Regions from separate parts of the Pectobacterium parvum genome, predicted to be linked through region 1. Evidence: predicted binding sites of a transcription regulator. Region 1 holds the regulator's gene; the other holds the start of a gene.

Region 1 (12,460 bases):
TCATTGGTGTTTTCGGCCAGCAACAGATCGTCTGCATCCGGTGCTTCTTCCATCACCTGGATGCCCATGTCGTTAATCATCTGGATGATATCTTCGATCTGATCCGAGTCGATGATATCTTCCGGCAGATGGTCATTGACCTCAGCATAGGTCAGGTAGCCTTGCTCCTTACCACGGGTGACAAGCAGCTTCAGCTGTGACTGCGGGTTTTGCTCCATAAGACGGTATCCACACTTCAGAGTATTTGGGTTGGTGTCGGTCAGCGTAGTTCGCTAACAATAGCATTAGGGGTATTTTTCTTATCGCCGCGCCCCTGTAGCGGCTCTTTGCAGGGCTCAACCCTGCTATTTATCGGCAATTAAGCCTCTGTATCAGTGTTTTCTGGTCAATGCCAGTTGCAACGACCAAAGCTCTTTTTTTTCTTTGGCGTTGAGTCCATGCGTTCTGTCACGGGCAATCAATGTGTCTTGTCGCTGTTTCAACAGCTGATCGTAGAGCTCAGCCAAGCTGATTCTGAACTTCTCGTCGAGTTCTTCCTCTACGATCATATGGTTCCATACTGCGATGGTTTCAAGCTGTTTATAGTATTTACTGTCACGATATTGTTCTAACAGTAGAGCCATACTCATTCTCGGGCTGGCGTTACAAGTTTTCACCAAGTCCTGAAACAACGATAAACCTGGGACTTTGTCTTGCTCAATACCTTCCAGCGCGAGGTCAGGCACCTCTGCCGCCAGTCTTGGGTTTTGCACTAAGAGTCCTATAAGTATACGCATAGTTGTGACTTTTAGTTGCGGCGTCTGGTAAGACTGCTCCAGCTCTGCGGCTTTGGGCAGCAGCCGATCCAACTGGCTGTCGTCCAAAATACCCAGCTTGTTGCCAAGCTGCTGGCGTAAGTAAAGCCGTTGTGTTTCTCCCGGCACTTTGCCAATCAATGGCATAGCGAGAATACCAAGTTTGGTTCGACCGTCAGCAGAACTCATATCCACCTGCTGTTGCAGCGTCTCAAACAGAAACTGCGACAGCGGCAACGCTTGTACCATACGCTGCTCAAAGGCGGCTTTGCCTTCTTTACGCACCAGCGTGTCGGGATCTTCACCATCTGGTAGGAACATAAAACGTAGCTGGCGACCATCGTTCAAATAGGGTAGCGCAGTTTCCAGCGCGCGCCATGCCGCTTCGCGTCCGGCACGGTCTCCGTCGTAACAACACACCACCAGATCGGTGGCGCGAAAGAGTAACTGAATGTGTTCGGCAGTCGTGGAGGTACCCAGCGATGCCACCGCATAATCAATACCAAACTGCGCCAACGCCACCACATCCATATAACCTTCAACAACCAAGAGTCGTTTGAGATCTTTATGGTTTTGCTGTGCTTCATACAGGCCGTACAGCTGGCGACCTTTATGGAAAATGCCCGTTTCTGGTGAGTTCAGATACTTCGGAGTATCGTGACCTAACACGCGTCCGCCGAAGGCAATCACTCTTCCCCTCTTGTCGCGGATGGGGAACATCACGCGCTCGCGAAAGCGGTCGTACGTTCTGCCCTGATCGTTAGTCACCAGCATACCGACATCGTTCAATACGTTGCGATCGCTACCTTCACCAAACCGCTTGAGAACGTTATCCCAGCCGGATGGAGCGAAGCCAATTGAAAAATGGCTGATCACCTCTGCACTTAAACCACGCTGTTGCAGATACTGCAACGCAGGAACTCCGACGGAATGTTGCAGTGCTTGCTGATAAAACGAGCTGATGTGCCCCATCAGCTCGTACTGATTATGTCGTTGGTGAATTTCTTGCTTAGTTGGGCCTGTGCCAGTTTCATAAGGCACTTCCAAACCATGCATCGTAGCCAGTTCTTCAATGGTTTCAACGAATTCGAGACGATCGTAATTCATTAAAAAGTCTATGGCTGTGCCGTGTGCGCCACAGCCAAAACAGTGATAGAACTGTTTGTCACTGTTTACGGTGAATGAGGGGGTCTTCTCGTGATGGAACGGGCAGCACGCATGGTAGTTTTTGCCCTGCTTCTTCAGTTTGACGCGCGCGTCAATGAGATCGACGATGTCGGTGCGAGCCAGCAGGTCATTAATAAATACGCGTGGGATTCGTCCAGCCATAAGCCCCTAGTGTATACCCTTCTGTAAGGTGATTACATTGGATATAGCTTATAAACGACAACAAGCCGCGCTTCCTTTTGGAAAGCACGGCCTTACGTATGCAACTGCTAAGTCTGCGGATTAATCACGCGTTGGAGGGAAACCCTCCTGAAAATTAATACAGACGAGTGCGGCGTGCGTTTTCTCGAGCCAATTTCTTCGCGTGACGTTTCACTGCAGAAGCTTTAGCGCGCTTGCGTTCGGTCGTTGGTTTTTCATAAAACTCACGACGACGAACTTCAGCCAGGACGCCTGCTTTTTCACAGGAACGTTTGAAGCGACGCAGAGCTACGTCGAACGGCTCGTTTTCACGTACTTTAATTACCGGCATGTGCCTCTCACCTCAATAAATTCGGTTTGCCGCTGGCCTTGTGCCAGCCTTTTCAAAATGGTGCGGAATTCTACTGCAAACCTGACGTCTTTGTAAAGCATTGCGGTGATCATAAAACGCCCAGCCACGGCCAGCGCAGAAATCAGGTCGCTTATGGTAGACTATCCGCAGTTTGAAGCAAGCGGCATTTAACGCATGCTCGTATCATCATCAAAGTTAGGAACAGCAATGCGCGTATTGGGTATCGAAACATCCTGTGATGAAACCGGTGTGGCCATTTATGACACGGAAACCGGTTTGCTCGCCAATCAGTTATACAGCCAGGTCAAATTGCATGCTGATTACGGCGGCGTAGTGCCTGAGCTCGCCTCACGAGATCACGTGCGTAAAACGGTTCCGTTGATTCAGGCGGCGCTGCGTGAAGCTGGGCTACAGGCTGACGATATCGATGGTGTGGCTTACACCGCCGGCCCTGGTTTGGTTGGCGCGCTATTAGTGGGCGCGACGATCGGTAGGTCGTTGGCATTCGCCTGGGGTGTACCGGCGATTCCTGTGCACCATATGGAAGGGCACTTGCTGGCGCCGATGCTGGAAGATAACCCGCCGGCGTTTCCTTTCGTGGCGCTGCTGGTCTCTGGTGGTCATACGCAGCTCATCAGCGTGACAGGCATTGGTGAGTACCGTTTGCTGGGCGAGTCGATTGATGATGCGGCGGGTGAAGCGTTTGATAAAACGGCGAAGTTACTGGGATTAGATTACCCCGGTGGTCCAATGCTGTCGAAAATGGCGCAGGCGGGGAATTCCCAACGCTTTACGTTTCCGCGCCCGATGACCGATCGGCCGGGGCTGGATTTCAGCTTTTCTGGGCTAAAAACGTTTGCTGCCAATACGATTCGTAGCAATGGTGATGACGATCAAACGCGTGCTGACATTGCTCGTGCGTTTGAAGACGCCGTCGTAGATACGCTGGCGATAAAATGTCGTCGTGCGTTGGATGAGACGGGTTTTAAACGACTGGTCATGGCGGGAGGCGTGAGTGCAAACCGGACACTGCGCCAGCGCTTAGGTGAAGTGATGGTGAAACGCGGTGGTGAAGTGTTTTATGCGCGGCCTGAATTTTGTACGGATAATGGCGCGATGATTGCCTACGCAGGCAGTGTGCGTCTTGTGCATGGCGCGAGCCAGACGCTGGGCGTATCTGTTCGGCCACGTTGGCCGTTGGCTGAATTGCCTGCGGTGTGAGCGTTCGAGCGGTAATCACTACGTGTAGATCTCGGGTCTACACGTAGTGAAGAAAGCGTAGCAAAAAAGCGAATTACAACTCTTGTTCGAATAACACCAGAATAGCTTCGTAGAGCTGTTTGACGCTGAAGCCTCTTGCTGGGGTGGTAAAAATAGTGTCATCACCCGCGATAGTGCCGAGAATGCCTTCTGACTTACCTAGTGAATCCAGCAGGCGAGCAATGAGCTGCGCGGCGCCAGGGCTGGTATGGATCACGACGACGGCATCATTGTAATCCACGTCGAGCACAAGGTTCTTCAGCGGGCTGGATGTCGTCGGGACGCCAAGTTCGGCAGGGAGACAATACACCATCTCCATTTTGGCATTGCGTGTGCGCACGGCGCCAAATTTCGTTAGCATGCGTGACACCTTGGATTGGTTGATGTTTTCAAATCCTTCGTCTTGCAATGCCTGAACAATTTCACTTTGAGAACTGAACTTCTCTTCTTTTAACAGCGCCTTGAACGCTTTAACGAGGTCTTCTTGTTTTGTCGAATTTCGCATTCTGCACCGGATTAATTGTTATGGTTAATCTTCCTATTATGCAGTTGTGTGAATTTTTATGCAATTAAATCGCGTATAATTCCAGTCCCTTTCACCAGATATGCGTTAGTCGCTGTTTTCAAAAAAAATCGACTCTCGGGCAGTCCGAAAAATGCGTCCTGCGTCACATAAAAGTAAATCAAATGTTATCAGAATGATGTTGTTCGGACGCCATTGATCGGTGTAATGTAGCGCACCGGTTAAACGCACGTGAATGAACACCGCGTTATAGCTCAATAGCTTATTAACTTTACTTACCTTTCAAACGAATGGTTGTTTTTGATTTATTATTAGAGACATAGCGTATTTTTTGTCTCTCGTGTCATTTATGGAAAGATAAGTAGGTTGCTCGTATCCCCATTTTTATATTCTGTTTATAACCAAATGAATTCACGGCACTTTTTTATTTTATGATAATAAGGAGTTTAGGATGAAAGTTGCAGTTCTCGGAGCAGCAGGTGGTATCGGTCAGGCACTCGCACTCCTCCTCAAAACCCAGCTTCCTTCAGGTTCAGAACTATCCCTTTACGATATCGCCCCAGTAACGCCGGGTGTTGCCGTCGATCTGAGCCATATTCCTACAGCAGTGAAGATCAAAGGCTATAGCGGTGAAGATGCTAAACCAGCGCTTGTTGGTGCAGATATCGTGCTGATCTCCGCGGGTGTGGCACGTAAACCTGGTATGGATCGTTCCGATCTGTTCAACGTCAATGCTGGCATTGTGCGTAATCTGGTTGAGCAAATTGCGGTTACTTGCCCGAAAGCCTGTGTCGGTATCATCACCAACCCAGTGAATACGACCGTTGCCATTGCAGCCGAAGTACTGAAAAAAGCTGGCGTATATGACAAGAACAAACTGTTCGGCGTTACAACGCTGGATATCATCCGTTCCAACACGTTCGTTGCTGAGCTGAAAGGCAAACAGCCGCAGGACATTAATGTGCCAGTTATCGGTGGACATTCTGGTGTGACGATTCTGCCGCTGCTGTCTCAGGTTCCTGGTATCAGCTTCAGCGAGCAGGAAGTGGCTGATCTGACCAAGCGTATCCAGAATGCGGGTACTGAGGTTGTTGAAGCCAAAGCAGGTGGCGGATCGGCTACGTTGTCGATGGGTCAGGCTGCGGCACGTTTTGGTCTGTCTCTGGTTCGTGCGCTGCAAGGCGAAAGCGGTGTGGTGGAATGTGCATACGTTGAAAGCGATGGCAAATATGCCCGCTTCTTCGCTCAACCGATTCTGTTAGGCAAAGACGGCGTCGCCGAGCGTAAAGACATCGGCACATTAAGCGCTTTTGAGCAAAATGCGCTGAACAGCATGCTGGATACGCTGAAGCAGGATATTGAGCTAGGCGAGACGTTCATCAAGAACTAAATACCCGTCATACTTCAAGCTGCATATGCGTTGGCTTTCCTCGCTCACCCCAGTCACTTACTGATGTAAGTTTCTGGGGACTTGCTGCGTCGCCGCCTTCCTGCAACTCGAATTATTTAGGGTATGAGCGAGTGTTAGTCATTCGCAGAATAAAAAGCCGGAGATGTCGATCTCCGGCTTTTTCTTTTTTAATCGGGACGGATGAGTTTTTTTCTGTCGATAAGCTCATTGGTTTCTGGATTGTAGTACCGGCTGGGCCAAATCTCTGATGGGTGAATACCCATCGCATCGGCAATAAGCCACTCCCCTTTGGGCCAAGGGCGTGAGAGTGCATTAGCTAGCGTAGATGAGCTTAATCCGGCCGCTCGCGATACCGCCGCCAGCGTCGTGTTTTTCTTGCGCAGTGCAGCAATGATATCAGCGGGATGCCAGTCTTGTTTCCTTAAAATCATAATCCTTCCCTTATTTGCTATAAGACGACTGTAGATTAGTGGTATAAATAACGGATGTTAGTTATATGCCGAACTAACATGACATTATTATTTGGAAATAATATAGCATTAGATTCCCTTAAAATTCTCAATTAATTTCCAAATAAGGGCGTTTTTGTTAGGGATGGCACTATCAGGATGAAAGGCAATGAAAAAAGAGTGGTTTGCTACCAGCGAATTGGTTGGAGTCGGCGGCCTTCCGAAATCAAGACAAGGATTAAATAAGCGCGCCCGCGAGGATGGATGGGAGAAGCGTCGCCGTAAAGGCGTCCAGGGAAGAGGAGTGGAGTACTCAATTCACAGCTTGCCGGATACGGTAAAAAAATCCCTATTACTCGAAATCAAGCCTTCCGCCTACTCGGCGAAACAGCCTGCGGCACTGGCCGTATGGATGCAGATTTATCAGCAACTATCTGAAAAAGAAAGAGATGAGCTAATCGCTTATATTCTGCGAGTCGGTGTGTCTACCACGCTGAGTCAGTTAGGCATTACACCGTCGGATGGGGAACCTATCTCATCGATGGTGATTGACTGATTCGCGACTGGCGATCTTTCTGAACGTTAGCCTCAGTGATGAAAAGGAACCTGTATTTTCTGTCGCTTTGTAGCACTTTCTCTGGCTGCGGTGGTTGGACATCACGCTGGATTTAATCATTTCTTCTATTACTTAGGTGTGTCGGTAACGTGTAAAAGTTAGCGGCTTAGGTAATTATAGTCTACTATATGGAAACTTTTGGGCGAGTTGACGTAATGCCTGTTCAAAACAAACAAGGGAGTGACGAGTATGGACAAAGAGTGGTTTGCAACAAGTGAGCTGGTTGGCGTAGGTGGATTGCCTAAGTCGCCGCAGGGGCTGAACAAACGGGCGCGAGACGATGGTTGGGAAAAGCGCAGGCGGAAAGGGGTTCAAGGGCGCGGTGTCGAATATTCTATTCGCAGTTTGCCAAACGAGGTCAGGAACTCTCTACTGGTAAAAGAAAATCCGCCAACCGAGTATTATCGTATCGATAATGAGCCGACCCTGCTGTCATCGTGGGTGCATATTTTCCATCAACTTTCCGTTGATGAACGAAGCCGGCTGATTAATTTCATCTTGCGTGAAGGGACAATAGCGATGCTGTCTCGGCTGGATGATGTCACACTCGACCAGACTGCCTAAGTCTGGCGAACGAGTAGCGCTGCAAGGCAGCGCTACTCGCGCTACTTAGGTTAAATCATTTATACCACGTTAGAAATCGCGCTGTACGGCTAAGTGAGCAAGGCCTTCGAGCGCCATGCGGTGTGCCGTTTCCGGCAGCAACTGTAGTGCGCTAATCGCTTTATCAGCCTCTTCTTCGGCACGCTGACGCGTATAATCAAGTGAACCACATTGCTGCATGGCGGAAAGAACCGGCCCCAGCAGATGACGCCCGTTTCCTTCTTCAATCGCCTTGCGAATCATCGAGCTTTGTTCTGCAGTACCATGACGCATTGCGTGCAGCAGCGGCAGCGTTGGCTTGCCTTCATTGAGGTCATCGCCCGTGTTTTTCCCCAGCGTTTTGCCGTCCGCGCTGTAGTCGAGCAGATCGTCAATTAACTGGAACGCGGTGCCCAGGTAGCGGCCATAGTCCTGAAGCGCTTTTTCTTGCTCTGGCGTCGCGCCGGCAAGGATTGATGATGATTGCGCTGCGGCTTCAAATAAACGCGCTGTTTTACTGTAAATGACGCGCATATAGCTTTCTTCAGTGATATCCGGGTCGTTGCAGTTCATTAGCTGCAAGACTTCGCCTTCAGCGATCACGTTCACCGCTTCTGACATCAGCGCCAGAACGCGTAATGATTCGAGGCTGGTCATCATCTGGAAGGCGCGGGTATAAATGAAATCCCCAACTAGCACGCTTGCTGCGTTGCCAAAGGCGGCATTTGCCGTTGCTTTACCTCGGCGCATGTCGGATTCGTCTACCACGTCATCATGCAGCAGTGTTGCAGTGTGGATAAATTCGATCAGCGCGGCGACAGTGACATGTTTATCACCAGTATAGTCAAGGGCTCTGGCCGCAAGGACAGCAATCATCGGGCGTATACGTTTTCCACCACCGCTGATGATGTAATGTCCAAGCTGGTTTATCAAAACGACGTCAGAATTCAGTTGTTCAAGAATGACGTTATTAACCGCTGTCATATCCTGCGTAGTTAATGTTGTAATTTGTTCTAGATTCATGGTTTGTGCCAACGTATGTCTTCAACACTGCCGTAAGATTGCTGTTGCATATCGGCAAGACGGAACTTATTGAGCCGATTGTACTTGAAAAATGAGAGAGATAAACGGCAGTTGATACGTTGTATTCTTTTTCTTCACATCCGTTGATTATGCACTTGTCATCCTCAGTATTTTTGCGTAGAATTCGCGCCCTATTATGAATATTTATAGCGCGCTCTGAAACCTATTAACGGGTGCGCGGAAAGCGGAGTTTTATATGTACGCAGTTTTCCAAAGTGGTGGTAAGCAACACCGAGTAAGCGAAGGTCAAACCGTTCGCTTGGAAAAGCTGGACATCGCAACTGGTGAAGCCATTGAGTTTGACCAAGTTCTGATGGTTGCCAACGGTGAAGAAATCAAAATCGGCGTTCCTTTCGTCGATGGCGGTAAAATCAAAGCTGAAGTTGTTGCTCATGGTCGTGGCGAAAAAGTGAAGATCGTTAAGTTCCGTCGCCGTAAACACTACCGTAAGCAAGCAGGCCACCGTCAGTGGTTCACTGACGTGAAAATTACCGGCATCAGCGCTTAAGATTAGGAGAGCGGATTAAATGGCACACAAGAAAGCTGGCGGTTCAACCCGTAACGGTCGTGACTCTAACGCACAACGTCTGGGCGTAAAACGTTTTGGCGGCGAAAGTGTACTGGCTGGCAACATCATCGTTCGTCAACGTGGTACCAAATTCCACGCAGGAACTAACGTTGGCTGCGGGAAAGACCATACTCTGTTTGCTTTGACTGATGGTAAAGTTCAGTTTGAAGTTAAAGGCCCAAAAAACCGTAAATTTATCAGCATCGTTGCTGAATAATTTTTCGCGTTAGGTCTGACGGATTTAAGCCCCGCAATTCTTTGCGGGGCTTTTTACATTCTGATTCTGAGTAAACCATCTGGATAAGTATGAATACTAAACAACAGACGGGCATCGGTCTTTGTCTGGCGCTGACTACGGCTGTTTGCTGGGGGGCGTTACCGATAGCCATGAAACAGGTTCTGGTAGTGATGGAACCTTATACGATTGTTTGGTATCGCTTTTTCATTGCTTCCATTGGACTCGGCATTATTCTGTCATCCCGTAAGAAATTGCCGCCAATGCGGGTTTTCCGGCATCGGCGCTGGTGGGTTCTGCTACTGATTGCGACGGCTGGGCTACTGGGCAACTTTGTTTTCTTTAGCTCGTCTCTCCAATATCTGAGCCCGACAGCGTCTCAGGTTATCGGGCAGCTTTCCCCTGTAGGCATGATGTTCGCCAGCGTACTTATCCTAAAGGAAAAGATGCGCGGCACGCAGATCATTGGCGCGATCATGCTGATCTGTGGTCTGCTCCTGTTCTTTAATACCAGCCTGATTGAGATTTTTACCCGACTGACAGACTACACGTTGGGCGTGCTGCTGGGTGTTTGCGCCTCGGCGGTATGGGTATCCTATGGCGTAGCGCAGAAAGTTCTATTGCGACGCCTGACATCACAGCAGATTCTGTTTTTGTTATATGTTCTGTGTGTCGTCTTTATCACGCCTTTTGCCAAGCTTGAGGTTATTTTTCAACTGAGCAACTGGCAGCTTATTTGCCTGTTATTCTGCGGTGCGAATACGTTGATTGGGTATGGTGCGCTGGCGGAAGCAATGGCTCGCTGGCAGGCGTCGCAGGTTAGTGCGGTCATTACGCTGACGCCGTTGTTTACGCTGCTGTTTTCCGATCTGCTGGCGTTAGGGTGGCCGACTTTCTTTGCTGCGCCAGTATTGAATTGGATTGGTTACGTCGGTGCGTTTGTGGTTGTTGCTGGCGCCATGTTTTCCGCTATTGGGCATCGTTTCCTTCCTGGAAAGAAAGAGCCTGTGTTGCCATTGGTAGCAAAAAAATAGCTTAAGAGAAAACGTATTGCAGCGGTCACAGCTATTTTTTGACAGTCTGCATGTGTTGTTTATTTTTAATACAGATGAAATTATTGGGGCGGGCAGGTACAATCCTGCTCCTTTGCTGGAATGCGTTCTGGTGCGTCAGTTTTTTAATGGTAAGTAGAAACACGCTACATGCCTTAAAATCAAAAAGTTACGCCAATAAGAACCAATAACAAGCCTAAAACACGTAGATATTCTCTATTGGTTTTTTGCGGAGAGAATCAATGAAGTTTGTAGATGAAGCCACAATTCTCGTTGTGGCAGGCGATGGCGGTAACGGTTGTGTCAGCTTTCGTCGTGAAAAATATATTCCTAACGGTGGCCCAGACGGCGGTGACGGCGGGGATGGCGGTGACGTTTACCTGCTGGCAGACGAAAACCTGAACACGTTGATCGACTATCGTTTTGAAAAATCTTTCCGCGCTGAGCGTGGACAAAATGGGCAAAGTCGCGACTGTACGGGTAAACGCGGTAAAGATATTACGATTAAAGTTCCTGTCGGTACCCGTGTTCTTGATCAGGGAACGGGCGAAGTACTGGGCGATATGACTCGCCATCAACAGAATCTGATGGTCGCGAAAGGCGGCTGGCATGGTTTGGGTAACTCGCGTTTTAAATCGTCAGTCAACCGTGCTCCGCGTCAAAAAACCAATGGTACAAAAGGCGAAGAGCGTGAGCTGACGCTGGAACTGCTGTTGTTGGCTGACGTGGGAATGCTTGGCCTGCCTAATGCAGGTAAATCGACCTTTATCCGCGCAGTATCAGCAGCGAAGCCGAAAGTGGCCGATTATCCGTTCACCACCTTGGTGCCGAGCCTTGGTGTTGTCCGTATGGATAGCGAGCAGAGCTTTGTTGTAGCGGATATCCCAGGTCTGATTGAAGGCGCATCCGACGGTGCTGGGCTGGGGATTCGTTTCCTGAAACACCTTGAACGCTGCCGTGTTCTGCTGCATTTGGTTGATCTGGCACCGATTGATGAGTCAGATCCGATTGAAAATGCCAAGATCATTATCAACGAGTTAGAGCAGTATGGCGCTGGCTTGGCAGAAAAACCGCGTTGGCTGGTTTTCAACAAGGTTGACTTGATCGATAAGGCTGAAGCGGAAAAACGTGCTAAAGAGATTGCGGCCGCGCTTGGCTGGGATGATAAATACTATCTGATTTCTGCGGCGAACCGTGAAGGCGTCAACCCACTTTGCTGGGACGTGATGAACTTCCTGAAAGCCAATCCGAAAATGACGGCAATCGCTGAAAGCGCGCCGGAAAAAGTGGAGTTCATGTGGGATGATTATCACCGTGAACAACTGGCAGAAGTAGAAAAAGAAGCCGAAGAAGAGTGGGATGATGATTGGGACGATGAAGATGATGAAGGTGTTGAGATCATCTATCAAAAATAATTCGTTCTCCTGCTAGTCAGATCTCGCCAACGCGGCCTTACCCTCAAAGTAAGGCCGCGTTGTTATTTTAATTACTCTGATAAATATCTTTGTAGAGACGGCTTTCAAATCTCACCAGAGGGACGCGACGTGCGCGCTGGTCTTCTGGTGGCACGGCATAGCCGGACAGGAACTGGACGAATGCCATGCGCTGGCCGCTCGCGGTAGTAATGAAGCCTGCCAGATTATATACGCCCTGCAATGCCCCAGTTTTAGCCGAAACCTTGCCATCGACGCCAGCTTCATGCAGGCCGCCACGATAACGCAGCGTGCCGTCATAGCCGGAAAGCGGAAGCATCGTGATGTAATTCAGTTCATTATCGTGCTGTGCGATGTACTGCAAGACCTGCATCATCGTTTCCGGTGAAATCAGGTTATGTCGTGACAGGCCTGAACCATCTACAACAATGCTGTTTCCTAAATCGACACCTGCCTTCTGGCGCAGAATTTGTCGCACGGCATCAGCGCCAGCGCGCCATGTTCCTGGTACGCTAAAACGCTCGTGCCCAATAGTACGAAAGACCGTATCGGCAATCATGTTGTCTGATTTTTTCAGCATGATAGTGAGCAGGTCGTGCAGCGGAGGCGATTGTGTCTGGGCCAGTACGCTTCCTGCTGGACCTAGCTGCGTCTGACGGCGAAGGCTGCCTTTAATACGAATATCTGCCTGCTGTAGCTCATCTTTAACGATAGCACCGGCATAGCTGGCGCCA
Region 2 (12,460 bases), 510 kb from region 1:
GAGCGACACCAGTGCGGCGATAAACAGCGTCAGCGTTGGGGTAAACACGGTTTTCAGTACCGAAGGCATGATGCGGTCGACCCAACGATGGATATAGCTCAGTGCCAGCACGGAGAAAATCACCGGGATGACGCTGGCAGCATAGTTAAACACCGGAATGGGTAGCACACCGATGAAGTAAAAGGCGCTGACTGCATTAGGGCTATTGCTGGCTAGTGCTTTCGCCGCTTCTATCAACGACGGGTACATCAGGCAGGCTGCAACAGCCGCTGCCAGATATTCGCTTGTTTTAAATATCCTGGCTGCGGAGATAGCGAGGAAGAAAGGTAAGAAATAGAACACACCGCTGGCGATCAGGTCGAGGACGATCACGGTATCGGTTTTGGCAGAGACCACTTTCAAGGCGATCAGCCCTGCCAGCAGCCCTTTGATCATCCCGGCACCCGCGATGGCAGGGACGATCGGACCAAATACGCCGGAAACGGTATCCATGAACAGCGAAATCAGCCCCTTCTTCTGCTTCTGCACGTCTGGCTGCGATGTCGCTGTAGGCGAAAGCGTTGTGGAGGAAAGCTGGGCGTTCAGCAGTTCGTAATACTCATTGACCTGCGGCCCGATAATAATCTGAAACTGTTCACTCTGGTGTTGCGCACCTAATATACCGGGCAGATTCTTGATCGCCTCGGTTTGCACTTTACTTTCATCAATTAAATCAAACCGAAGCCGCGTCATGCAGTGCCAGGCTTTATTAATGTTTTCGCTTCCGCCAACCAGTTTAATGATTGACTGAATAACGTCATTTTTTCCCATGAAATAAACTCCCCGCATAGCCTTATGTTATTTTGGGCCGAATTATTTCCACCGATAGTAAAAACTTAAAGAATAAAAAACAAACCAATAAAACATGATGCTCGTCACATGGTTAGTATGTTAGGGGCTGTTTGTTGCCATTATTCGATAATTGGTCTGGTTTTTTAATCAATTAGATGGCTTTTACAAACCAAAATAAATCTTTTAAATAAGAGGTTTACAATAAAAGAAAAAATAAGTAGAAAACAAAAAAAGAAACTGATTTTAGACTGTGTTTTTTCCGGGTATCGCTATTCCGGTAAATGCTCTGGAGGATATTTTTGTGTTGCCGACAATCATTACTGACATTGAATGTCTTGTTACCCGCCCCGACCGTCATAATTTAGTGACGGTGGTAGTTCACACGGATAAAGGCGTGACGGGTTATGGATGTGCGACCTTCCAGCAGCGCCCGCTGGCCGTCAAGGCGATGGTGGACGAGTACCTCAAACCGCTGCTGCTAGGACGAGATGCTAACCACATTGAAGATCTGTGGCACATGATGATGGTCAACGCCTACTGGCGTAACGGGCCGGTGATCAACAATGCGGTGGCGGGCGTCGATATGGCGCTGTGGGACATCAAGGGCAAGCTGGCGGATATGCCGCTCTATCACCTGTTTGGTGGGAAATCTCGCGATGCCATTGCCGCTTACAGCCATGCTGCCAGCGATACGCTGGACGGACTGTATCAGGAAGTGGATCGGCTGTATGCGCAGGGCTATCGTCATATCCGCTGCCAGCTAGGATTTTATGGCGGTAATCCCGATGCGCTGCACAGCACGCGGCAGCCAACGGAAGGTGCCTATTACGATCAGGAGCAGTACATGGCTAACACGCTCGCCATGTTCCGTGCGCTGCGTGAGAAATACGGCGATCGCTTCCACATCCTGCATGATGTTCATGAGCGTCTGTTCCCGAATCAGGCAGTACAGTTCGCCAAAGCGGTAGAAGTGTATCGTCCCTATTTTATCGAAGACATTTTGCCGCCTGCGCAAAATGAGTGGCTGGCGCAGATCCGCAGCCAGAGTGCGGTGCCGCTGGCGACCGGGGAGCTGTTTAATAACCCTGCCGAGTGGCAGAATCTGGTGATTAACCGTCAGGTTGATTTCATTCGCTGCCATGTCTCACAGATTGGCGGGATCACACCAGCACTGAAGCTGGGCGCGTTCTGTCAGAACTTTGGTGTGCGTCTGGCGTGGCACTGCCCACCGGATATGACGCCCATCGGCGCGGCGGTCAATATTCACCTGAATATCCATTTGCACAATGCCGCCATTCAGGAGTTTGTCGCTTACCCAGAAAATACTCGCAAGGTCTTCCCGCAGGCGGTGGAGCCGGAGAAGGGCTATCTGTATCCGATTGAACGCCCCGGTATCGGCGTTGGGATCGATCTGGATGCGGCACGGGAATTTCCCGTCGTCTATCGTCCGCACGAATGGACGCAAAGCCGCCTGCCGGATGGCACGATGCATACGCCCTGAGTCTTACGGCGACTGGCGGAAGGTTAAGTTATCGCGGTTGAAGGGGATGACGTAGGTGCAGGCGTAGTTAATGTCGATGATGTCGCTCGATTCGTACACGCGACCGCCCTGTAAAATACCGCGATTAAGAATATGCATCGCCGCCGTGCCTTTCTTGCAGCCCAGTAGCTCAGCCTGTGCTTTCGTGACGTTAACCGCCTGATAATGCGTCAGATAGTGTGAAATCGCATAGCCCTTGCTGAGCACATACTGCTGAATAGAACCTTCAATAATCTTCTGGCTCATGTCTGGGAAGTCTGCGGCAGGCATTTTCGAGATCTCGATCTGTACTTTACGGTTATCGACGTAGCGTAATCGGCTGAATTCCCAGATGAACGTATTTTCGCTGATAGCAAAAACCTGCTGCTCTTCCCGATTCGGTAGCCGCTTATGCAGGCTAAGCAGGCGAGATGAAATCTGAGTGAATTTCTTTTCGGTAATCGAGTTATACACCAGCGGATTGCTGCGTACACCCTGATTAATGAAGTTACCCGAGCCTTGCACCAGATGGATCGCGCCGATGCTGGCGAGCTTTTCCAGCGCCTGACGGATGGTAAAGCGCGACACGCCGTATTCTTCCGCCAGTTGGCGTTCCGGCGGCAGCTTTTCTGGCAGCGGATCGGTGTGCTGATAGATTTTGCTCAGTAAATCCTGTGCGATGAAGTCTTTCTTTTTCATGAGCTGTCTCAAAATAGCCTTGCCAGCGTGACTGACAAGGCCACTTGCGTCGGATCAGTGGTGACAGAAGTGATGAATAACCTGTGAAATCAGCTCCCGCGTTGGTTTGATAAACGCGGTATCAATATATTCATCCGGCTGGTGCGCCTGTTCGATCGATCCCGGCCCAAGAACCAGCGTCGGGCACAGCGTCTGAATAAACGGTGCTTCGGTACAGTAGTTCACGATTTCCGTTTTTGTCCCCAGCAGCTTCTCTACGACGGACACCAGACGGTGATCGGGTGGGCATTCATAGCCGGGAATCGGAGGATGCAGCTCGCTGATGGTCAATCGGCCCGGCCAGCGCTGGCTGACAGGTTCAAGCGCTTCTGACAGCAGTCCATCCAAATCGTTAAGCGTAATGCCCGGCAGCGGACGGATATCCATATGCAGCTCACAGCAGCCGCAGATGCGGTTAGCGGCATCGCCGCCGTGAATGTGGCCGAGGTTCATGGTCGGGTGAGGAATGTGGAAAATCGGGTTGTGATAGCGTTCCTGTAGCGTATTGCGCAGCACCAGCAGGTGAGAAATGGCTTCGTGCATCAGCTCAATCGCGTTCACGCCGCGCGACGGATCGCTGGAGTGACCGGACTGCCCCTGAATACGGATCGCGTTGGACATGTGGCCCTTGTGGGCGCGCACCGGTTGCAGCGAGGTCGGCTCGCCGATGATGGCGCAGTCCGGGCGAATCTGCGTGGATTCGGAGAAATACTTGGCACCGGCCATCGTCGTCTCTTCATCTGCCGTTGCCAGCACATAGAGCGGTTTCGTCAGCTTGGTCGGATCGATATCGCGTAAAGCATCCAGAATAAAGGCAAAGAAGCCTTTCATATCCGCCGTACCCAGACCGTACAGCTTGTTGTCGTGTTCGGTCAGCGTGAACGGGTCGCGCGTCCAGCGACCGTCGTCGAACGGGACGGTGTCGGTATGGCCTGCCAACAATAAACCGCCTTTTCCTTCACCAATCCGCGCCAGCATATTAAATTTATTAAGAGTGCTGGGGACCGGTTGGACTTCCACATGGAAGCCAAGATCGCCGAACCAGCCTGCCAGCAGGTTGATTAACGTATGATTACTTTGATCGAGCGCGCTGTCGGTGGCACTGATGGACGGTGTGGCGATCAATGCCCGATATAGCTCAATAAAAGGGGGTAAATTCATCTTCACTGTTGACAGCCTCTGGTTAGGATAGTATCAATATTCATGCATTTATTTTGAATAAAAATACAATAATGCTCGGCGAAAGGAAACCCAAAGGTACGGCGATGACGATTCGTCACTTTCACTGAGTTTCGCGGGTGAACAGCGTACCGACGCTGGTGAGCCCTGTTACCGGTTCCATAGATAAGTAAGAAGGTATACGGATCCCATGCTGAATACGCTGATTGTTGGTGCAAGTGGTTATACCGGCGCTGAGCTTGCGCTCTACCTGAACCGTCACCCACAGATGAACATAACCGCTTTGATGGTTTCTGCGCAAAGTGTCGATGCAGGAAAATTGATTTCTGATTTACATCCGCAGCTCAAAGGCATCATCGATGTTCCGGTAAAACCGCTGACCGATGCGGAAGAAGCGGCGAAAGGCGTGGATGTCGTTTTTCTGGCGACCGACCACAAAGTCAGCCACGATCTGGCCCCTGTTTTTCTGGCGGCAGGCTGCACTGTTTTTGATTTGTCCGGCGCGTTCCGCGTACAGGATGCCGAATTTTATCGTCGCTATTATGGCTTTGAGCATCAGCACCCTGACTGGCTGGCAAAAGCGGTTTACGGGCTGGCCGAATGGCGTGCTGAAAGCGTAAAACAGGCGCAACTGATTGCCGTGCCGGGCTGTTATCCAACGGCTGCGCAGCTGGCGCTGAAGCCGCTGCTGGATGCCCAACTGCTGAACCCGGCTCAGTGGCCAGTGATTAATGCCGTGAGCGGCGTGAGCGGGGCAGGGCGTAAAGCGTCTATGACCAACAGCTTCTGTGAAGTCAGCTTCCAACCGTACGGTATTTTCAACCACCGTCATGAACCTGAAATTTCAACGCACCTCGGCACGCCGGTCATCTTCACGCCGCATTTAGGCAACTTCGCTCGCGGTATTCTGGAAACCATCACTTGCCGCCTGCAACCGGGCGTCACGCAGCAGGATGTCGCCGAAGCCTATCACAATGCCTATCACGATAAGCCGTTGGTTCGCCTGTATGATAAGGGTGTTCCGGCGCTGAAATCCGTTGTCGGCCTGCCGTTCTGCGATATCGGTTTCTCCGTCGATGGCGAGCACCTGATCGTGGTGGCAACCGAAGATAACCTGCTGAAAGGCGCGGCGGCACAGGCTGTGCAATGCATGAACATTCGTTTTGGTTTCCCTGAAACCCAATCGTTAATTTAATGACTACTGGTCCCGACATTTCGAGGCGCGAAGCATAATGAATCCGTTAATTATCAAACTAGGTGGCGTTTTACTGGATAGCGAAGAAGCACTGGAGCGTCTGTTCACCGCGCTGGTGGCTTACCGTCAGGAACATCAGCGTCCGCTGGTGATTGTGCACGGCGGCGGCTGTCTGGTTGATGAGCTGATGAAGAAACTGTCTCTGCCTGTCGTGAAGAAAAACGGCCTGCGCGTCACGCCTGCCGATCAGATCGACATCATCACCGGTGCGCTGGCGGGTTCCGCCAACAAGACGCTGCTGTCATGGGCGAAGAAGCATGATATCAACGCAGTCGGCCTGTGCCTGGGCGATGGCGGCAGCACGACGGTCACGCAGCTCGATGAGTCTCTGGGCTTTGTGGGCAAAGCGGAAGCGGGATCGCCTGCGCTGCTGAACACGCTGCTGTCTGCGGGCTACCTGCCTGTCGTCAGCTCCATCGGCATTACGGCACAGGGCGACCTGATGAACGTCAACGCTGACCAAGCGGCGACGGCACTGGCGCAAACGCTGGGCGCGGATTTAATCCTGCTGTCTGACGTGAGCGGCATTCTGGACGGTAAAGGCCAGCGTATTGCCGAAATGACGTCAGAGAAAGCCGAGCAGCTGATTGCTCAGGGCATCATCACCGATGGCATGATTGTTAAGGTTAACGCCGCGCTGGATGCTGCACGTGCACTGGGGCGTCCGGTTGATATCGCCAGCTGGCGTCATGCTGAGCAGCTACCTGCGCTGTTCAACGGCGTGTCGATTGGTACACGTATTCTGGCGTAAGTCGTTTCTGGGTATGGCATGATGCGATACCAACATGAATTAAATTCTGGGAGTAATCGTTATGGCTTTGTGGGGCGGTCGGTTTAGTCAGGCAGCAGATCAGCGTTTTAAACAATTTAATGACTCACTGCGGTTTGATTACCGTCTGGCAGAACAGGACATCGTTGGCTCGATCGGCTGGTCGAAAGCGCTGGTGACGGTCAATGTGCTTAGCGAGCAGGAGCAGCAGCAGCTGGAACAGGCGCTGAATGCGCTGCTGGTTGAGGTTCAAGCTGATCCTGAGATGATCCTGCAAAGCGATGCAGAAGACATTCATAGCTGGGTTGAACTGCGTCTGATTGAGAAAGTCGGCGATTTAGGTAAAAAGCTGCATACCGGTCGTAGCCGTAATGATCAGGTCGCGACTGACCTGAAACTGTGGTGCAAGGCGCAGATTGCAGAACTGCTGCTGTCGGTACGCCAGCTGCGTCAGGCGCTGGTCACGACGGCGGAAGCCAATCAGGATGCGGTGATGCCGGGTTACACCCACTTGCAGCGTGCGCAGCCGGTGACGTTTGCACACTGGTGCTTGGCTTACCACGAAATGCTGGCGCGTGATGAAAGCCGTCTGGAAGATACGCTGAAGCGTCTGGATGTCAGCCCGCTGGGCTGTGGTGCGCTGGCAGGAACGGCTTATCCGATCGACCGTGAGCAACTGGCGGGCTGGCTGGGATTTGCCTCGGCCACGCGTAACAGTCTGGACACGGTTTCCGATCGCGATCATGTGCTGGAACTGTTGTCCGATGCCTCAATCGGCATGATCCACCTGTCGCGTTTTGCCGAAGATCTGATCTTCTTCAACAGCGGTGAAGCGGCGTTCGTTGAGCTGTCTGACCGTGTGACATCAGGTTCTTCCCTGATGCCACAGAAGAAAAACCCAGATGCGCTGGAGCTGATTCGCGGTAAATGTGGTCGCGTACAGGGCGCGTTGACCGGCATGATGATGACGCTTAAAGGCTTGCCGCTGGCGTATAACAAAGACATGCAGGAAGACAAAGAAGGGCTGTTTGACGCGCTGGATACCTGGCACGACTGCCTGATGATGGCGGGTCTGGTGCTGGAAGGCATTCAGGTGAAGCGTCCGCGTTGTAAAGAAGCCGCCGAGCAAGGCTACGCGAACTCGACAGAACTGGCGGATTACCTGGTCGCGAAAGGCGTTCCGTTCCGTGAAGCGCACCATATCGTGGGTGAAGCGGTGGTTGAAGCCATTCGTCAGGGCAAAGCATTGGAAGCGTTGCCGCTGGCCGATCTGCAAAAATTCAGCGCCGTGATTGGCGAGGATGTGTACCCGATTCTGGCGCTACAATCCTGTCTGGATAAGCGTGCGGCACAAGGTGGCGTATCACCGCAGCAGGTTGCCAAAGCGATTAGTGATGCGAAGCAGCACTTAGCCTAAGTTGCCCTCTTCTGTTTCAGTTCCCCCAACGTGGTGTTTCGCGTTGGGGGATTTCTGCGTTACCGATCTGATTCTTCTGCAAATTATCATCTATCCATTTTCATATGGAATGCGGCTCGCATTTTTCTGCTCAGCATCTTCCCCACCAGAATTGTTTCTGGACATCCATACAGTATCATTTTACCTTGACCGACAGCGTGAAAGGCCTGCGGAGGCAAAGTGGATATCAGCATATTTTATGGTCTGGGCGGCAGTGCGGTCGGGCTATTGGTCGGGTGGTTAATTGCCAGCCTGATTCATCAGCAGAAGTTGTCGCGGCATGACACCGAACAGCAGTTGCTGGCGCAGACATTGCAGCAGGCTCAGCAGTCACTCAGCGAACAGCAGCAGGCAAAACAGCAGGACGAACAGCGGCTACGGCAAAACGAGCTGGAGCTGCGCACGGTTCACGCTCAACTCTCTGCCAGCCATGAAAAGCTGCAACAGCTTGCTGAACTCCGCGAGGAATGTGTGCAGTTAAATCAGGAACTGCGAACGCTGCGTGAAATCAACAGCTCGCAGGAAGCGGAGCTGCGGGAAGTCACCATTCGGCTGGAAGAAACCCGTATGGCGGCGGAAGAAAAGCAGCGTCTGCTGGCAAACAGCGAACAGCGGTTGACGACGCAGTTTGAGAATCTGGCGAACCGGATTTTTGAACATAGCGGCCGCAAAGTGGATGAACAAAATAAACAGAGTCTGGATAAGCTGCTGATGCCGCTGCGTGAGCAGCTTGATGGTTTCCGCCGTCAGGTGCAGGACAGCTTTGGTGCGGAAGCGCGCGAGCGTCACACGTTGGCGCATGAAATCCGCAATCTGCAACAACTGAACGCGCAGATGGCACATGAAGCTATCAATCTGACGAAAGCACTGAAAGGCGACAATAAGACGCAGGGTAACTGGGGCGAGGTGGTGTTAAGCCGCGTGCTCGAAGCCTCCGGCCTGCGTGAAGGCTACGAGTATCAAACTCAGGTTAGCGTGCAAACAGGCACAAATAGCCGCCTGCAACCGGATGTCATCGTGCGTTTACCGCAGGGCAAAGATGTTGTGATCGATGCCAAAATGTCGCTGGTGGCCTACGAGCGCTATTTTAATAGTGACGATGATGCAGAGCGGAGTGTGGCGCTGAACGAACATTTGCTCTCGGTTCGCAGCCATATTCGGCAGTTGAGCAGCAAAGATTATCAGCAGCTTCCGGGTCTGCGTTCGCTAGATTATGTGCTGATGTTTATTCCGGTCGAACCTGCCTTTCTGGTCGCTATCGATCGCCAGCCCGAATTGATCAACGAGGCGTTAAAGCACAATATTATGCTGGTCAGCCCGACCACGCTGTTGGTGGCATTACGCACCATCAACAATTTATGGCGCTATGAACAACAGAGCCGTAACGCACAGCAGATCGCCGAGAAAGCCTCGCGGCTGTACGATAAACTGCGGTTGTTTGTCGATGATATGGAAGCGCTGGGGCTGAGTCTGGATAAAGCGCAGGGCACTTATCGTCAGGCGATGAATAAACTTTCCTCTGGGCGTGGTAACCTTATTGGCCAGGCTGAGGGGTTCCGTGCGCTGGGTGTAGAAATCAAACGCACGATTAGCCCGTCATTAGCAGAAAAAGCAACGGCCCATGAGCACGCTGAACGCGATGAATTACCGGATTCCGTAGCACCCGACGCTGTTTCGCCAACCGTGAAAACGGAGGGCGAAGAAGGGGAAATCCCTTTCGCTGCCCGTACTGATTCGTACTAAATAGGTATGAATTTCGTGGGCTTGGGCACCATGCTATGCGAAATTAGTGCAGTGGGGTTTTTATACGGGTCTGGTACACTCTCACCATTAATGGGTAGACCCGAAATTTGACTGAAATAGTAGGCGGATAAGATGGCAAGTGAGCAGGAGAAAACGGCCGACTTTGGTTTTCGGACTGTCGCCAGAGATGAAAAAGAAGTCATGGTGGCTGAGGTTTTTCATTCTGTAGCAGCAAAGTATGACTTGATGAACGACCTGATGTCCTTTGGTATCCACCGTGTCTGGAAGCGTTTCACTATCGAATGTAGTGGCGTAAGACGTAACCAGCGAGTTCTGGATCTTGCCGGAGGCACAGGGGATTTAACTGCCAAGTTCTCCCGTATGGTTGGCGAAGGTGGTGAGGTCATTCTGGCGGACATCAATGCATCAATGCTGAAAGTGGGCCGCGAAAAACTGCGTAACAAAGGCATTATCGACAACATCAACTACGTGCAGGCCAATGCTGAAGCGCTGCCGTTCCCTGATGACTTCTTCGACTGCATTACTATCTCCTTTGGTCTGCGCAACGTGACGGACAAAAACAAAGCGCTGCGCTCAATGTACCGCGTGCTGAAGCCGGGTGGTCGCTTGCTGGTTCTGGAGTTTTCCAAGCCGATCATTAAACAGCTGAGCACCATTTACGATGCGTATTCATTCCATATCCTGCCGAGGATTGGCGAAGCCGTGGCGAGTGATGCCGGGAGCTACCGCTATCTGGCGGAATCTATCCGCATGCACCCCGATCAGGAAACGCTGAAAGGGATGATGAGCGATGCCGGTTTTGACAGTGTTAACTATTTCAACCTCACCGGTGGAATCGTTGCGCTGCATCGTGGGTTTAAATTCTGATTGGAAACGCCAATGCTGATAACGTCTTTTCTGACTGCTACGCTGGAAACCGCGCTGAATCAGCTGCTTTTTCACGACACGGTTTCTTGCGATCGCAGCATGAAGTCTGCTCGCCAGCGCTTACAGGGAAAAACACTCCAGATCGAGCTGGCTGAACTGGATATGCCCTTGGTGCTGGTGTTTAACGAACAGCGGCTGGACGTGATCAGCCAATGGGGCGAGCCAGCGGATTGCTGCCTGAAAACACGCGTGCCGGTTCTGATGAAATTACGCGATCGTCAGCAGCTATCGTCGCTGATGCGCAGCGGCGAGCTGGTGATAGAAGGCGATATTCAAGTTGTTCAACAGTTCATCGTGCTGGTTGATCTGGCGGAGTTCGATCCGGCGGAGTGGTTGTCCCCCTATCTGGGCGATATTGTTGCTCAGGGGCTTACCCAAACGGCACAGAAAACCCTGAGTTTCCTGAGACGCTCATTACATCAGCAGCAACATTTCTTGTCTGAGACGCTAACGGAAGAGTGGCGACTGGCTCCAGGAAAACTGGAAAACGCCTGGTTCCATGAGGAAATTGTTGCGCTGGATAAATCCGCCGATACGTTGTCCGAACGGCTGGCGAAGCTGGAGACTTTACGATGACGCCCAGTGAATTACGCCGCCTTTACAGCATTGTGCGTGTGCTGTTGGGCTATGGTCTGGACGAACTTATTCCTAAAATGCGACTGACGCTGCCGCTACGTGCGGGTCGTCGTCTGCTGTTCTGGTTACCCAATCGTCACCGCACTAAGCCTTTAGGGGAACGCCTGCGTTTGGCGCTTCAGGAACTGGGGCCCGTGTGGATCAAGTTCGGACAAATGATGTCTACACGCCGCGATCTGTTCCCACCGGCTATCGCCGATCAACTGGCGATGTTGCAGGATAAGGTTGAGCCGTTTGATGGCAAATTGGCGCGCGAGCAAATTGAGCTGTCGATGGGTGGAATCCCCCTTGAAGAGTGGTTTGATGATTTTGATATTAAACCGCTGGCCTCTGCCTCGATTGCACAGGTGCATACCGCATGCCTGAAAAGCACGGGAAAAGAGATCGTTATCAAGGTTATTCGCCCGGATATTTTGCCTGTCATCAAGGCGGATATGTGCCTGATGAAACGTCTGGCGGGGTGGTTACCTCACCTGTTGCCGGATGGTCGTCGCCTGCGTCCGCGCGAAGTGGTTCTGGAATATGAAAAAACGCTGCTTGATGAGCTGAACTTGCTGCGAGAAGCGGCAAACGCCATCCAACTGAGGCGTAATTTTGAGAACAGCCCGATGCTGTATGTGCCGGAAGTTTATTCGGATTATTGCAGCGAAAGCATGTTGGTGATGGAGCGAATCTACGGTATTCCGGTTTCTGATGTCGATGCGCTGACAGCCAATGGCACGGATATGAAGCTACTGGCAGAACGCGGCGTTCAGGTTTTCTTCACGCAGGTGTTCCGCGACAGTTTCTTCCACGCAGATATGCATCCCGGCAATATCTTTATCAGCCACGAGCACCCGGAAGACCCGCAATACATTGGTATTGATTGCGGTATCGTCGGTTCGTTGAATAAAGAAGATAAGCGCTATCTGGCTGAGAATTTCATTGCCTTCTTCAACCGTGATTATCGTAAAGTTGCTGAACTGCATGTGGATTCGGGTTGGGTGCCTGCGGACACGAATGTTGCAGATTTTGAGTTTGCTATTCGTACGGTCTGTGAGCCGATCTTCGAGAAGCCGTTGGCGGAAATTTCGTTCGGTCATGTATTATTGAATTTGTTTAATACGGCGCGTCGCTTCAATATGGAAGTACAGCCGCAGTTAGTGCTGCTGCAAAAAACGCTGCTGTATGTCGAAGGCGTGGGTCGGCAGCTTTATCCGCAGCTCGATCTGTGGAAAACCGCCAAGCCGTTTCTGGAAAACTGGCTGAAACAACAGGTCGGTTTGCCTGCGGTTTTCCGTGCGCTCAAAGAAAAGGCGCCGTTCTGGGCTGAAAAATTGCCGGAAGTCCCTGAGCTGTTTTATGACGGCCTACGTCAGCATAAGATGTTAAAGCAAAGCGTCGATA

The links. Region 1 encodes ArgR, which controls arginine synthesis, uptake and breakdown. Its sites were predicted from a motif close to ANTGAATAAAAATACANT; they were not measured.
Region 2: argC (N-acetyl-gamma-glutamyl-phosphate reductase) is a predicted target of ArgR. The motif match lies at 4,302-4,319, and genes of this name have one in related genera.

Annotation. Positions count from the first base shown of each region.
Region 1 covers NZ_CP087392.1:904,656-917,115, reverse strand. The annotation lists gene rpoD (RNA polymerase sigma factor RpoD) at 1-218, opposite strand, end outside; gene dnaG (DNA primase) at 372-2,123, opposite strand; gene rpsU (30S ribosomal protein S21) at 2,278-2,493, opposite strand; gene tsaD (tRNA (adenosine(37)-N6)-threonylcarbamoyltransferase complex transferase subunit TsaD) at 2,722-3,735, shown strand; gene argR (transcriptional regulator ArgR) at 3,809-4,279, opposite strand; gene mdh (malate dehydrogenase) at 4,749-5,687, shown strand; gene LOZ86_RS04145 (helix-turn-helix domain-containing protein) at 5,876-6,139, opposite strand; gene LOZ86_RS04140 (DNA-binding protein) at 6,327-6,713, shown strand; gene LOZ86_RS04135 (DNA-binding protein) at 6,963-7,337, shown strand; gene ispB (octaprenyl diphosphate synthase) at 7,407-8,378, opposite strand; gene rplU (50S ribosomal protein L21) at 8,635-8,946, shown strand; gene rpmA (50S ribosomal protein L27) at 8,966-9,223, shown strand; gene LOZ86_RS04115 (DMT family transporter) at 9,313-10,275, shown strand; gene cgtA (Obg family GTPase CgtA) at 10,536-11,708, shown strand; gene dacB (serine-type D-Ala-D-Ala carboxypeptidase) at 11,776-12,460, opposite strand, start outside.
Region 2 covers NZ_CP087392.1:399,170-411,629, forward strand. The annotation lists gene LOZ86_RS01765 (PTS transporter subunit EIIC) at 1-810, opposite strand, end outside; gene LOZ86_RS01770 (starvation-sensing protein RspA) at 1,133-2,332, shown strand; gene LOZ86_RS01775 (GntR family transcriptional regulator) at 2,336-3,049, opposite strand; gene argE (acetylornithine deacetylase) at 3,104-4,255, opposite strand; gene argC (N-acetyl-gamma-glutamyl-phosphate reductase) at 4,458-5,462, shown strand; gene argB (acetylglutamate kinase) at 5,500-6,273, shown strand; gene argH (argininosuccinate lyase) at 6,335-7,708, shown strand; gene rmuC (DNA recombination protein RmuC) at 7,928-9,490, shown strand; gene ubiE (bifunctional demethylmenaquinone methyltransferase/2-methoxy-6-polyprenyl-1,4-benzoquinol methylase UbiE) at 9,623-10,378, shown strand; gene ubiJ (ubiquinone biosynthesis protein UbiJ) at 10,391-11,014, shown strand; gene ubiB (ubiquinone biosynthesis regulatory protein kinase UbiB) at 11,011-12,460, shown strand, end outside.